Regions from separate parts of the Anabaena sp. FACHB-83 genome, predicted to be linked through region 1. Evidence: riboswitches for the same ligand, from Rfam matches in the RefSeq annotation. Region 1 holds a riboswitch; each other region holds the start of a gene.
The links. A riboswitch is a leader RNA that binds a small molecule or an ion and turns the genes downstream of it on or off. The one in region 1 is predicted to bind cobalamin.

Region 1 (5,067 bases):
AAGCACTGGATAAATTACATTTCACCGCCGCTTCCCATAGTCGAGTCATGATCTTAGAAGTCATGGGTCGTGATGCGGGACACATCGCTTTAGCTGCGGGAATTGCTGGGGGTGCAGATGTGATTTTAATTCCCGAAATCCTCTACAGTATGGATGATATTTGTTATCACATTAAAAACCGTCAAGAAGACGGCAAAAACTATTGTTTAGTGATTGTCTCCGAAGCTGTGCGGACTCAAGAAGGGGAAACTCGCACCTTAACTAATCGCCTGGGTCAATCACGATATGGGGGAATTGGGGAATATCTAGCCGACCAAATTAGCGATCGCATCGGTGCAGAAACAAGAGTCACTGTCTTAGGACACATCCAACGCGGTGGTACAGCCTCACCCCTAGACCGATTAGTCGCCTCGGCTTTTGGTGTAGCCGCAGTTAATCTAATTGAGGAAGGTAAATATGATTACATGGTTGCTTGGCAAAATCGCCAAGTGATCACCGTACCAATCGAAGAAGCGATCGCACAGTACAAAGCCGTCAACCCAGAAGATACTTTGGTTCAAACTGCTCGCGGTTTAGGCATTTATTTAGGAGAATAGGCAAATTATCGTCGGGTGTGTTAGGCGCAGATTGTGATGAATTACTCACAATCTGCGCCTAACACACCAATACTAAAGCGATCGCTATTGTACCTCAATAGAATGAGAATCATTATAATAATTCGTTATTTATTATTATTAATATGTATACCAAACATTTCCCCTAATCTTATTTATCATATCAAGTTGTAATGCCAAACTATGCAACAAAATAAAAACAATAGTCGAGAACTATATGATGCTGTTGTTAAAGGTGATATTGATACAATTAATAGTTTAACCGCCAAGACTTTTCATTTAAATCATTGGGCTTTTCAAGAGTGGGATGAATCTTTATGTAAATTTCTGTGTCCTCTTGAAAAGGCTATTGAAATCGGGAACCAAGAACTTATAGAAATACTGCTCCAGTCTCCAAACGATGATCGGAACTCAAAAAAAGAATTTATTTTACGTGCGATCATTTTTACAACATTTTTGAATCAACCTAAAATGCTCCAACTTTTGATTCATCATTTGGGAGGCAAAGTAGACGATGAATATATTCTATTAAGTGGATTACATCACGCCTGTGAAGAAGGTGAAGCTGAGATTGTCAGGATGTTTCTAGAACTAGGAGCAAATGTTGATGGATTATGGGAAAGGGGTACACCTCTGATGATTGCAGCGCAAGTTGGCAATCTTGACGTTATTAAAGTATTAATTGAGTTTGGAGCTAATATTGATAAAATTGCTACTCATTATGACCTTGATGATAGTGCAATAAGAATTGCTGTTATGAATGAACACTGGGAAATTGTGGAATATATGATTCCATTTGTTCAAAATTTAACTGATAAAAGATTTGCCAAACGACAATTAGCTAAAATTAAAGGTAAGGCAAAAGGGTAAGAATTCAGGGTAAAAATAATTCACTCAACATAAAAAGAGTGTAAAAAGTAAATAAGAGACAATCTTGCGAATAGGCTATCATTTAAAATGATGGATAAAAGATGTTGTCAGGTAGATATTTGATTATTTATATCAAATATTGAATCAGAATATTATATATGTTTTATTAAGTTTCGCTAGTTTTTATCTAAATGCTCTTTTATGGGGAAAGTATATAAATAATAGACATCTTGTATAAATCAGAGTATGCCTAATAACCAAGTGAATTTTCCGTAAATCTTTGCGTCTTTGCGCCTTTGCGTGAGGCTTAAAATTTGTGTTTTATAACATTCGTGCAGTCTATTGATGAAAAAAATGTGAAGCATAGAGCATGGCGAAGACGCTCTCATGGTAAATTACTAAGACTTGGAGTTGGGAAACTCCGGTGAAATTCCGGGACTGTGCCGCAGCTGTGAAGGGAAATCCCAAGTCAGAATGCCAACTCCGGGTGTGTCTATAAGACATGATGATCTACTCTCTGCGTTGCACAGAGAAGGAGTTGAGACGTTGGTTTCGGGATTTACAGCCTGTCCGGGGTTATTCTACGCTACATCTGCTCAAGATGGAATTTTATCTCGCCTGAGAATACCAGGAGGGATACTTAATAGTAAACAATGTCAGGCGATCGCACAGATCGCAGATATGCAAGGTGGTGGTTATGTGGATGTCACAAATCGCGCCAACCTGCAAATCAGAGAAATTAGCCAGGGTATCAGCAGCGAAGTTTTACAACACCTGCAAAATTTGGGTATAGGGTCTCACAATTCGGCTATAGACCACATCCGTAATATTATGACTAGCCCAACAGCAGGTATCGACCCAGAAGAATTAATCGATACTCGCCCTTTAATTCAAAGCTGGGATGCTTATTTAGCAGCACATTCGGAACTATCAGCACTCTCAGCTAAGTTTAGCGTTTGCTTTGATGGCGGTGGGAAAGTTTCGGTAAGCGATCGCCTCAATGATATCCTGTTGAGGGCTGAGTTAATCGACACTCAAGTTTACTTCCGCTTATATCTAAGTTTCATCAAAAGCCAACCACCCATCAATACAGGAATTATATTGTTACCTGAACAATGTTTGTCTGTTTTGGCAGCTTTAGCAGATGTTTATTTAAAGCATACTGATATTCAACTTAGGCGCAAGCCACGGTTACAAGCAGTTATCAACAGTTTGGGATGGGAAAATTATCTTCAGCAAGTTGAACAGCGTTTAAGTTTTACTTTGCAGCGTTCTCAACCTTCCCCAACAATAAAGGAAGCAGGTTTCTGGCATATTGGGATTCATCCCCAACGCCAAGAAAATTTGTTTTATATTGGTGTCGTCTTACCCCTTGGTCGGTTAACAAGTCAGCAGTTGCGGCGTTTGGGCAATTTAGCAGCAAAATATGGTAGTGGAACCCTCAGACTCACACCTTGGCAAAATTTACTCATCACTGATATTCCCCAGGAGTGTGTGATTGATGTTCAAAATCACCTAACTGACTTAGGCTTAGATTTCACCGTCACTAATATTCAAAGTACATTAGTTGCTTGTTCTGGTAAACGCGGTTGTGCGGCTTCGGCTACCGATACTAAAAGTCATGCTTTAGCATTAGCCGATTATCTCAAAAATCGTGTTCAGCTAAATCGCCCGATTAACATTCACTTTAGCGGCTGTGCAAAATCTTGCGCCCAACCTCACACAGGTGACATCACTTTACTGGGTGTGAGCGATCGCAACATAGAAAGTTATCACATTTATGTCGGCGATCGTGATAGTCTCGAACAATTCGGTCAGAAAATCTATCAAGATGTGAGTTTTATAGAATTACCTGCACGGATAGAACAAATGCTCACAGTGTATAAAAATCACCGCCTGCACCATGACGAATCTTTTACAGAATTTGTCAATCGATACGAGACTACCCAACTAAAACAGTTATTTAAGATTTCCAACATCTGTGTTCATCTGCGCTCATCTGTGGTTGTTAATTGAAAATGTCCGACTATATCCGCAACGCTAACGAAATTTACCGTAATTCTTTTTCGATCATTCGGTCAGAAGCTAACTTAGATGCCCTGCCACCAGATGTAGCAAAAGTAGCTGTACGTCTAATTCATGCCTGTGGAATGACGGATATTGTAACTGACTTGGGATATTCACCCACAGCAGTACAATCAGCACGCGCCGCCCTCAAAGCTGGCGCACCAATTTTATGCGATTGTCGGATGGTGGCGGAAGGAGTTACGCGGCGGCGACTACCAGCCAATAACGAAGTTATCTGCACCCTGAATTATCCCGAAGTCCCAGAACTCGCCCAAAAACTTGGTAATACAAGGTCAGCCGCCGCTTTAGAATTATGGCGATCGCATCTAGAAAATTCAGTTATAGCCATTGGTAATGCACCCACCGCATTATTTAGGTTACTCGAAATGCTGGATGAAGGAGCGCCGAAACCTGCCGTGATTTTGGGTTTCCCTGTGGGATTTGTTGGTGCAGCCGAATCAAAAGCCGCCTTAGCAGCAGATAGCCGGAATGTACCATTTATGACATTATATGGTCGGAGAGGTGGCAGTGCGATCGCCGCCGCCGCAGTTAACGCCTTGGCAACGGAGGAAGAATAATCATGACAACCAAAGGCCGTTTGTATGGAGTTGGTGTCGGCCCTGGCGACCCCGAACTGTTGACGATTAAAGCACTGCGGTTATTGCAGACTGCACCTGTAATTGCCTATCAATCAGCCACCGATAAAGAAAGTATAGCGCGGGCGATCGTTTCCCAATATTTAACAGGCAACCAAATCGAAGTCCCCTTCCACCTCCCCCGCGCCCTAGAACCAGAAAAAGCCAAAGCCATTTACGACCAAGAAGTTGAACCAATAGCCCAACACCTCGCGGCTGGACGTGATGTTGTCGTGCTGTGTGAAGGCGATCCGTTTTTCTACGGTTCATTTATGTATGTATACACACGCTTATCTGAGCATTACCATACAGAAGTTGTTCCTGGCGTTTCCTCTCTTATGGCTTGTCCCGTGGCTTTAGGCGTACCCTTCACCTACTACAACGATATTCTGACAGTTTTACCAGCCCCACTCCCAGCCGAAGAACTCATCACCCAACTACTAGCCACCGATGCCGCCGCAATTATGAAACTAGGCCGCCACTTTACCAAAGTACGCAATATCTTACATCAATTAGGACTGGCATCACGCGCACTATATATTGAACGGGCAACCATGACACAGCAAAGAATCGTCCCCCTAGATGAAGTTAATCCGGCGGAAGTACCTTATTTTGCTATGATTGTTATCCCCAGTAAAAATCGCCTATAGAACTGGCATTAATTATCACAGTTTTTTTACGGAAATTAACGCAACACTTCCCACAATTGAGGAAATTATTAGTTACGATTGTCTGGATTTTACAGCTGGTGGGGTATGAATCTCTGTGTGGCGTAAGTATAGTTTTATTACTAGTGTGAGTCTTAGTCTCGCTTTATTAGTTACTGGTTGTGAAAATAAAACCTCCCAATGTCAGCGACTAATTCAAGTCGTGAACGAAGG
Region 2 (5,067 bases), on a different contig from region 1:
AACCAAAACCATCCGTAATAATAAAAGCAGGTGTTACTTCGGTTTGGTTATGTACTTAACTTGGTTAGACAACAATAGTTGGTTAATTGAAATGAGTGGTCAACGGATACTAGTTGACCCTTGGCTGGTTGGTGAATTAAGTTTTGGCTTAGATTGGCTGTTTAAAGGTTCTCTCACACAAGAACGCTTAATTTCAGAGCAGATTGATTTAATATTGTTGTCTCAAGGTTTGCCAGACCATGCACATGTGCCGACATTAAAGCAACTTGACCATAAAATTCCGGTTGTGGCTTCGCCGAATGCAACCAAAGTGGTTCAAGATTTGGGTTACACTTGTGTCACTTGTCTGGGGCATGGTGAAACTTTTACTTTTAATGATCAACTAGAAATTCGGGCTTTACCTGGTTCCCCTATTGGCCCGACTTTGATCGAAAACAGTTATTTGTTAAAAGAATTAGCTACTGATTTCACACTTTACTATGAGCCGCATGGCTATCACTCGCCACAGTTAAAACAATTTGCACCAGTGGATGTGCTAATTACGCCAACGGTTGATTTGACATTACCGTTAGTCGGCGCAATTATTCGTGGAACAAATAGTGCTTTGGAAGTAGCTAAATGGCTGCAACCACAATTTATCCTACCTACAGCAGCAAAGGCAGATACAACCTATGAAGGGTTGATGGTGAATTTTTTAAAGGCTGTGGGGACTGCTGAAGATTTGCGGACTTCTTTCCAGAACAACAATCTTACCACCCAGGTGTTAGAACCTAAACCCGGCGATCGCTTGGAATTAAACTTACAAAATCGCGTCTTAACTTGTTAGCTTTAGTGTAAGCGATCGCGTAAAATATAAATAGAGCGATCGCTAATTTTCTCCAACCAGTCTAAAAACATTTCACAGAAAGACGCTTATCTAATCTGTAAACTTGCTAAATTTTTATCCGTCTTTTCTGGAATCAGACTACTGTGACTGTAGTTACTCTTTACAAGTATCCACTCCCTTAACCAAGCCATAATTCAACCATTCAGGTGAATTCAGCAAAACAAGTCTTAAGTTATAGAACAAATATTAATACTAGTTAATTTTTATCCCAACTATTACACAGAACCGAGGTATAAGCTTATGAAAATCTCAACGATCACAACTTCTTTTCTTACCATCGCTTCTTTAATTTTGTCTGTTGGAATTTCATCTGCTCAAGCGAATGGTGAAAAAATCTCACACAATGGTAATGTTGCTAATACTACAACACATGGGCGAGTAATCACCACATCTGTTAACTCTTATATGTCGCCCAGTAATGTTGCTAATTCTCATGTTATGCAACCACTGAATCTAGTTTACCTTGCTTATCAAGGTAATTTAGTATCACAGGGTATTCCCGGTGGTAAGACTTTGATATTTCAACACCAGAGCGGTAATGTTAAGGCAGAAGATGTGGTAAAAGCTGCCGTTAAAGCCAAAAAAATCCCCAATCAGTTTTTATACAATCCCAGCTATCTCAGCGAGGTTAATGTACAATTAGCGTACCTAGAAAAAACTTTTGCTAATTAAATTTGCATAGCCAAGATAAAGTAAATTCCACAAGCTTTGAAGAAAGAGAGACTAGGAGTTAAAGGCTAGTATTTTTACTAAGCACTTTCAACTCAGTTTATGATAGTTAGAATATTCGGTTTTGGTGGGGGTCAGCCACCAAAGGAAAGGGGGAAAGTTCGGTGAAAATCCGGCACTGTCCCGCAACTGTGAAGGAAAGTTAGAAGCTTTACAAGCCACTTTCCCAGTCAGAATGCCCGCCGAATTATAAAATTAAGTCCATCACATCTGCGAGGTACGGATGACTGCTGCCCATACTACTATTACAAGTGATTCTGAGACGATTTCTGCCCATACTCATACTTTATTTGTTTGCCAGACCTGTGCCAGTGTTTGGCAAGATGGTAAGCGTGTAGGTGAAAGTGGTGGTCAAAAACTCCTGCACCAAATTCAGCAATTGGCGCAAGATTGGGATTTGCGCGAGGAATTTCCGATTCAAGCGGTTGAATGTATGAGTGCTTGTAACCGTTCTTGTGTTGTTGCTTTTGCCGCTAAAGGTAAGTTAACTTATCTGTTTGGTGATTTAGATGTTGATAGCAGTGCGGCGGCTGTTTTGGAATGTGCTAGTCAATACTACGCTAAAACTAACGGTGTATTGCCTTGGTCAGAACGACCAGAACCATTGAAACGAGGTATATTAGCGAAAATTCCACCGTTGTAAGTAAAGTGCTGAGTACTGAGTATATACGTGTTTTAATTTTGGGTGGAACCACAGAAGCGGCGGAACTGGGTGCGAGAGTTGCAACTATTGACGGGATTGAAGCGATCGCATCTTTAGCCGGTCGCACCCGTGAACCCTCACGTCCCTCTGGAAATGTGCGAATTGGTGGTTTTGGTGGCGTGGATGGACTGGTAGAATATCTGCGTCAAATGAAAGTTGATGTGTTAATTGATGCTACCCATCCCTTTGCCAATCAAATATCTGACAATGCGGCGGCGGCAGCCAATGAAGTCGGGATACACAGATTAATGTTAATCCGTCCCGCGTGGGAGAAAACAACAGGCGATCGCTGGATTGAAGTAGAAAGTAATGCAGCCGCCGCCGATATTTTGCCAAACCAAGCCAAACGAGTATTCTTAACAGTAGGCAGACAAGAACTTAGCACCTTTGCCCATCTTCAAGATATATGGTTTCTGATGCGGATGATTGACCCGCCTGGAAAAGATACTTTAGTACCACCAGGAATAATATTGTGCGATCGCGGCCCTTTTATCCTAGAAAATGAACGGAAAATTATAGTTCAGCACAACATTGATACCATTGTGAGTAAAAATAGTGGTGGTGATGCAACTTACGCTAAAATTATTGCCGCGCGAGAACTAGGCGTACAAGTTGTTATGGTCAAGCGTCCCTCAGTTCCAATGGGAGAAAAAGTTGCAGATGTTGATGGTGCAGTGACTTGGTTATTAGGTAAATTAGAAAGTCAGAGTATAGGGTAAAATATTTCAGTTAAGGCTAAAAATTCTAGTCAATATCATCAATATTTTGTTGTTGGACTGCGAGATCCCCGACTTCTTGAAGAAGTCGGGGATCTAATAAATCCCATAACATATCATCTACTATATATACTTTTTAAGTAAACAAATGATTCAAAATACTCCTATATCAACTATAGATAGTGATATTGCACCCGCAACTACCGCAGAATTTCTCCATATTGAAAAAGCCCAACGTATGGCCGAATTTTTTAGCTTTTTAGGTGATCCTAATCGGTTAAGAATTCTTTCTTTTTTGGCGCAAAAAGAATTATGTGTGAGCGATTTAGCCACATTATTAGATATGAGTGAATCTGCTGTTTCACATCAACTCAGAAATTTACGTGTCATGCGGTTAGTTAACTATCGCAAACAAGGCCGCAATGTATTTTATCGTCTCCACGATAATCATATTCTCCATCTTTATCAGGTAGTAGCTGAACACCTTGATGAACCTGAATGAAGAAGGCAGAAGTCAGAAGACAGAATGAATACCCATAAATAAATATTAGAGGCTTAAAAACCAAGAGTTGCGGAGGTAATAATGTCTCTCTAAAACCTCCTGCCTTCTGCATCCGGTTGGTGAGCGGACTTGTACTGAGCGCAGCCGAAGTAGCCGAACCACAGCCTCCTGCCTTCTATTTAATTATGATTATGGTGATAACGGGTAAAACCAGGGCCATAAGTTGCTAACAAATTTTCAGGTGATAAAGCAAATTCTGGTTGACCAGTACAAACGACGGTTTGATTGAGACAAAGCACGCGATCGCAATGACGACTTACCATATCAATGTCATGGGAAACTTGTAAAATCGTCCAGCCTTCTTCTTGTTTCAACTCATTGAGTAAAACATAAAAATCGGCTGCACCTTGCATATCAACCCCAGCAAAAGCTTCATCTAACACCAACAGTTTTCGCGGCATAACTAAACAATAAGCTAGTAATACTCGCTTTAGCTGACCACCGCTAAGAGTTCCGATGGGTTGATTCCGCAGATGATAAACTCCAGTGCGTCGTAAAGCTGCTGTCACTGCTGCTGTTTTGTCGCGGTTTTGTTTCCATAATCGAGAAAATAAAGTATGTTGTGTTTTGGCTTTTGGCTGTTGACTTTCTTTCTGCCATCCCAAAGCAATTAATTCACTCACAGAAATAGGAAAACTGCGATCAAAAATGAAATTTTGTGGCATGTATCCCAACCAGTGACGCAAATTTCCTAGTTTAGTAATAGGAGAACCAAAAATTTCTACACTGCCAGCATTTCGTGGTATTAAGTCTAAAATGGCTTTTACCAAAGTGCTTTTACCCGCACCATTTGGCCCAACTATCGCCGTATCTGTTCCTGGGAATAATTCAAAAGAAACATCTCGAATCGCTAAATAACTGCCTTGATATACAGTTAAGCCATCTACTTTTAAAAGAGGTAAGTTCATAAATTAAATTTTGAAAATAACTATAAAATAAGATATTTAGCTTACTGACATGCTGATTCTAAAGTTTGCAAATTTAATCTCATTGCTTTGAAATAGTATTGCGGGTCTTTTTCACCTGTTTCTAAAGAATTTAGAGTTTGTAACTGTAATTTTAAATCTTGCGACAGACTTTTCAGCAATTTATTATCTACACCTGGTTCGCTAAACAAAGCTTTAACTTTGTATTTTTTGACTGTATTCACTACTTTTTGGACATCGGTAGGTGATAATTGATCTTCAGGAATTTCCACTACAGCAACTTGTTTGAGGTTATAGCGTTGCGCTAAATATGGATAAGCATCATGAAAAGTGATAAAAGTACAGTTAGGCTTTTTTTGTAAAGCTTGCTGAAATTCATTATTTAACTTGTCTAATTCCTGAATATAAGCCGCCGCATTAGCTGTATAAACATCTTTATTTTTAGCATCAGCAGCAATTAATCCATCTCGAATATTCATTACCTGCTGCTTTGCTAAAACCGGATCTAACCAAACATGAGGATTTCCCTCTGCATGGTCGTGGTC
Region 3 (5,067 bases), 130 kb from region 1:
TAAACCAGAGTAGATTATACTACTAGGGTTTGATATGCCAGTGACAAACTCAACAGATATTCATGCAGTTTATGGAAAGGTTTAAAAACCTGTAGAGTCAGATTTGAGATAAGAAGAATAGAGACAAGGGGGACAAGGTAGATAGATATTTGTCAATCAAATAGGATTGCTATATATAGGATTTAATTTGATTTCTGAAAAAAATCAGTACATCCAGAAAAGATTTCTTTTCTACTCCCTACTCCCTGACTACATCAGTAAATTCGGAAATAAAACCATATTTCTATATCTTTAGATACTAGTATTTTCTGTAGATTTATCATTTTTTGCTAATTATTGTTAGTTTTTATTTACTAAAGATGAATGGCTAATGACGGATGAATAAATATTTTAATATCGCTAAAATCATTGACAAGTTTGGATTTTAGCTAAGGTTTGAATATGCGACGTATTGCTGATTTTATGTTGCTGATTGTTTGTGGCGGGGTTTGGTATTTACTGGGGATTTTATCAGCGATCGCTACACCACCAATGCAAGTTAGAGAAGAAAGTCAAAGTCGCAAACCCCAAAATTTACTGGATAAAAGTGATTGTTTATATAATGCGCGATCGCCTTATATTCAATGTGCTGTAAATCCAACACAATTGTGTGAGCAATGTATGTATTTTGTAGAATATAGCAATCCTCAATAATTGGTCTTTGTTTGTCACATCTCAAATCAGACTGCTATATTTTCAGATACTTCCCCTCTCATTCTGTAGAATTAAATTGAAGCTAAACCAGATTTGAGGGTGAAGTAAGCAGCACAAAATCGACCACCATTGGGATGTTTGAGTACGGCTTTTCCTAAATAAAAATCATCATCAATTTGAACTAATTGGTCTACCAACTCCCGAATCATAAATCGAGGGTTTTCTGGTAAATCGAAGCTCAAACGTAAAACGTCAATATCTGGTTCTAATAAACATTGATCACGGGAGGTCTGAAATTTAAAGGCCAGGGTTCTTCCTCTCGTATCTGCCACATAACCATTATATGAAGGCCAAATTAAGCGCCCTAGTAATAAACCATCATTGGTAAAAATATTATCACCAGTGTGATTGTTGGCATCAAATGTTTTACCTTCCCAAGGTAGCCACATCTTTGTGATGATATCTAACCAACTATCTAAAACTGGATTGAAATTAGCAGTCAAAAACTCACCCCAATAGCGACCGTTTAAAGTTTGTTCTGGAACTTTACCTTGGCGATAAATCTGATCTAAGGCGGCAATTCCACCTTTTTGGTCAGATTTTAACTGTCTTTTCGCTACTTCCAGTTCTGTACGTAAATTAACATTGAGTTGCTGATCAATATTCATGAGTCGCCTCACTGAGTTTAGTTGATTCCTGAAAGCTAGGATTGACGCAATGAAGGAGATTTCACTATTGAGACTCAATCAAGTAACTGCTTATATTATGACAATTCACAACGCTAGATTCAGTCACCAGCGCCAGATTTAGTAAATTTACCTGAATTGTTCGGCTTAATTATCCACCTCAGACTTCCCCAGACAGTAAATTTGACTACCGTTGAATTTTTAATTTTTGCCAATTTGGCAAACAAATTGTTGTGAATACTGATATTGTTTGTATTGTGCAAGGGGTGTACCAGAAGTTGTCCTGACTTTATGGTCGGGGCAACTTCTCCAAAAATATTACCAGCAAGAAAAGTAGTACAGATAAACTGAGTCACCCAAGTCGTCTCAAAGTATTGTTCTCCGGGGTGTTAGTGCTGAGTTTTAAATAAGGTTAATAAAAGATAAAAATTAAATTAAAAATTTATAATTTATATATATAAATTGCAATAAATTCTGACTGCTGGGCGAAAATGGATGGTTTTTATAAAGTGTTAAGAGTTATTATCGATCCCAAGGAATAAATTAACAACTTGTAAAAAATCATATCAATTGAGTGAACTACCCAAGCGTTTACATTTCGGAACAAACCAGTCCCATAAATTTAACTGGCGATATGGGACAAGCTGTGCAAATTTCTATTCATGCACCGAGTAAATATATATGTACTAATTGCGAACGGATATTACCAGATTGGAAACAAGAACCCTTTTTTTGGGTTGTGGTTGTTTTGCAGCGATCGCAATTTTCTTTAGTGGAAAGCACCAAAGAAATCGAGGCGGAGAAACAAAAGTTACGCCAAAGGTTTATGGGATTTGGTTGTGATGTGGCTTTTGAATTGCGCGATCGCGGTTATCTCTCAGACTTAATTGATCCGCGTACAGGCTATCCTTTACTTTCGCGTCCCGGTGCAATGCCGCACAATGATACTGCTGTAGTTAAAGCGTTACTTGGCTATCCAGTCATTAAAAATAAATGCTGTGTGCTGGTTCATCCAATTTGGGGTACAGCAATTTATCCGAGTATTTTAATCTCCGCCGCACCGCCAACGCTGATTGAATTTGTCGTTAAAGAAATCGCCTGTCAACATGGATGGGAAGAGGAAGTATGAAGTATGAAGTGTGAAGTGTGAAAGTTTTTTCATTCTACGAAGTAGATGGATAGGAATTTTGTAATCCCAGTATTAAATTTTGGCATTAGTAATGATTTTACTTCTTCCTCCGGTTGGTGAGCGAAGCCGAACCACTGCCTTCTTTTGCAAGACTGCGATATTCCCAAGGGTTGGTAAATTTGCTATCACTCCAAACACCTAGTTTTTGCTGTTGTGCTTGTGCTTCTGCTTTTTGAACTAAATCTTTACTCGGACATTTGTTTAGATAAGGGCGATAAACCTTAGCTAAACCTTCTTTTAATAAGACTTCTTGGACAAAAGTACCATCTTTTAAGCGGACTTCTGCAACCTTTCTACCATAGCGATCGCTATCTGTAATCGTCAACATCACGCGATCGCCTGATTGTTGGACTAATTGTTGTAAGCGTGCTTGTGCTTTGGCACCCCAGTCAAATTGATTGCGATCGCTGGCGAGTTTACTGTTCCTTTCTTTTTGGGAATGGGGTACTTCTGGCGCATCAATACAAGCAAAGCGCACATTGAATTTAATTCCTTTCGCATCTTTGACAGCTAAAGTATCCCCATCACTCACCCTTTCTACCAAGTCTCCAGAAGCACCAAAGAATTTATCACAACTCACCAAACCCAAAACCATCACAACTGCACTTAGCCAAAGTACCATCTGTTTTGTTAATTTCTGCATTCAACCTCACCTAACTCTGATGGATGATACTATATTTGATTTTTGAAATAGATGCGGCTCCGATTGAAGTGCCAACATTAAAAATAGTGATATATTTACTGAGATCGGTTCTGATGGGGAGCAGCCATCAGACGTAAGGGGGAAAGTTCGGTGAAAATCCGGCACTGTCCCGCAACTGTGAACCAAAATTGGGTGAGTCAGGATGCCCGCCGATATAACTGAATATATTTACATAAATCTGCGAGGTACAGATTATGAACAGAAAAAAGCAGGCTTTAGCTAGTCTATGCCTGATGGCAGTAATTAGTTTTTATTTAGTAGTTGGTTTACCCAAACCCGCCTACGCAATGCACATTATGGAAGGTTTTTTACCAGTGCAGTGGGCGATTTTTTGGTGGGTTGTAGCATTGCCATTTTTTTTATTAGGGTTGCGGAGTTTGACACGCATTACCCAAGCCAACCCCCAACTTAAACTACTACTCGGCTTGGCGGGTGCGTTTACTTTTGTACTTTCCGCCTTGAAAATCCCTTCGGTTACAGGTAGCTGTTCTCATCCTACCGGCACAGGGTTAGGTGCGGTGCTGTTTGGCCCCTTAACTATGTCGGTTTTGGGTAGTTTAGTATTGTTGTTTCAGGCTTTGTTGTTAGCACATGGCGGTTTGACAACCCTGGGTGCAAATGCCTTTTCGATGGCGATCGCCGGGCCATTTGCCGCTTACTGGATATATAATTTCACAATTAAATTAGGTGGTAAAGCAAAAATCGCCATATTTCTCGCCGCAGCCATTTCAGATTTACTCACCTACATTATTACTTCTATCCAACTCGCCTTAGCTTTTCCCGCGCCTGTTGGTGGCTTCATTGCTTCATTTACCAAATTCGCCGGAATTTTTGCTCTAACTCAAGTCCCTCTCGCAATTAGTGAAGGATTGCTAACTGTATTAGTGTGGAACTGGTTGCAATCTTATAATCCTCAAGAATTAGAATTGCTGAAATTAATCAAACGGGAACCCCAAGGAAATGAATCAGTCTAAAAAAGGGTTGAGTAACTGGTTATTAGTATTAGCTGTATTGGCTTTAGCTGTTGCACCCTTAATCTTTGTCCGTAATGCAGAATTTGGCGGTGCTGATGGCAAAGCACAAGAAGCTATAAGTGAGATACAACCAGAATATAAACCTTGGTTTAAATCAATTTTTGAACCAGCTAGTGGTGAAATAGCAAGCTTATTATTTGCTTCGCAAGCAGCTTTGGGTGCGGGAGTAATTGGTTACGCAATTGGGTTATATAAAGGCCGTTCCCAACAACAAAAGCATGAAGAATGAGTTTGCAATTAGATACGTTAGCTTATACTAATCGGTTGCGAAAATTACCACCAGAGCATAAACTAATTTTTGCCTTGACTACTCTTGCTATTGCCCTTGCTACCCATCCATTCGTGCAGATTTTAATAGCAATTTGGATGGGTGTTTGGACAATGGTTTATGCCAAAATTCCGGCTAGTATTTATTTCCGTTTGTTATTATTTACCATCGTTTTTTGTTTGACAAGTTTACCCGCCTTAATCATCAATGGTGTGTCAATTAATGATTTGCCAAAGGTGCAATTAGATGCTTTATATGGGCTAAGTTTTGGACAATTCTATATTTATGTTAGTCATCATGGCAGTCTGCAAGCCTGGGCAATCTTCACCAGAGCATTAGCCTCAGTTTCCTGCTTATATTTTCTCATGTTAACTGTTCCGTTTACGGAAATCTTACAAACTCTGCGTTACTTGCGATTTCCAGTGCTGTTAACTGATTTGTTATTACTAATGTATCGGTTTATTTTCATTTTGCTGAATACAGCCAATGAAATA

Region 2: another riboswitch for cobalamin. It lies ahead of H6G79_RS07170 (DUF1636 domain-containing protein); the one in region 1 lies ahead of cobG (precorrin-3B synthase).
Region 3: another riboswitch for cobalamin. It lies ahead of H6G79_RS03025 (energy-coupling factor ABC transporter permease); the one in region 1 lies ahead of cobG (precorrin-3B synthase).

The regions. Positions count from the first base shown of each region.
Region 1 covers NZ_JACJRY010000002.1:67,998-73,064, reverse strand. The annotation lists gene H6G79_RS02510 (ATP-dependent 6-phosphofructokinase) at 1-596, shown strand, start outside; gene H6G79_RS02505 (ankyrin repeat domain-containing protein) at 798-1,484, shown strand; cobalamin riboswitch at 1,856-1,985, shown strand; gene cobG (precorrin-3B synthase) at 1,974-3,500, shown strand; gene H6G79_RS02495 (precorrin-8X methylmutase) at 3,503-4,129, shown strand; gene H6G79_RS02490 (precorrin-2 C(20)-methyltransferase) at 4,132-4,836, shown strand; gene H6G79_RS02485 (hypothetical protein) at 4,946-5,067, shown strand, end outside.
Region 2 covers NZ_JACJRY010000004.1:271,439-276,505, forward strand. The annotation lists gene H6G79_RS07160 (MBL fold metallo-hydrolase) at 50-826, shown strand; gene H6G79_RS07165 (hypothetical protein) at 1,127-1,558, shown strand; cobalamin riboswitch at 1,658-1,817, shown strand; gene H6G79_RS07170 (DUF1636 domain-containing protein) at 1,839-2,258, shown strand; gene H6G79_RS07175 (cobalt-precorrin-6A reductase) at 2,282-3,037, shown strand; gene H6G79_RS07180 (helix-turn-helix transcriptional regulator) at 3,273-3,536, shown strand; gene H6G79_RS07185 (metal ABC transporter ATP-binding protein) at 3,716-4,504, opposite strand; gene H6G79_RS07190 (metal ABC transporter substrate-binding protein) at 4,546-5,067, opposite strand, start outside.
Region 3 covers NZ_JACJRY010000002.1:195,254-200,320, reverse strand. The annotation lists gene H6G79_RS03045 (DUF6464 family protein) at 442-693, shown strand; gene H6G79_RS03040 (hypothetical protein) at 765-1,361, opposite strand; gene H6G79_RS03035 (methylmalonic aciduria and homocystinuria type D protein) at 2,014-2,508, shown strand; gene H6G79_RS03030 (thermonuclease family protein) at 2,606-3,211, opposite strand; cobalamin riboswitch at 3,300-3,440, shown strand; gene H6G79_RS03025 (energy-coupling factor ABC transporter permease) at 3,466-4,245, shown strand; gene H6G79_RS03020 (energy-coupling factor ABC transporter substrate-binding protein) at 4,232-4,534, shown strand; gene cbiQ (cobalt ECF transporter T component CbiQ) at 4,531-5,067, shown strand, end outside.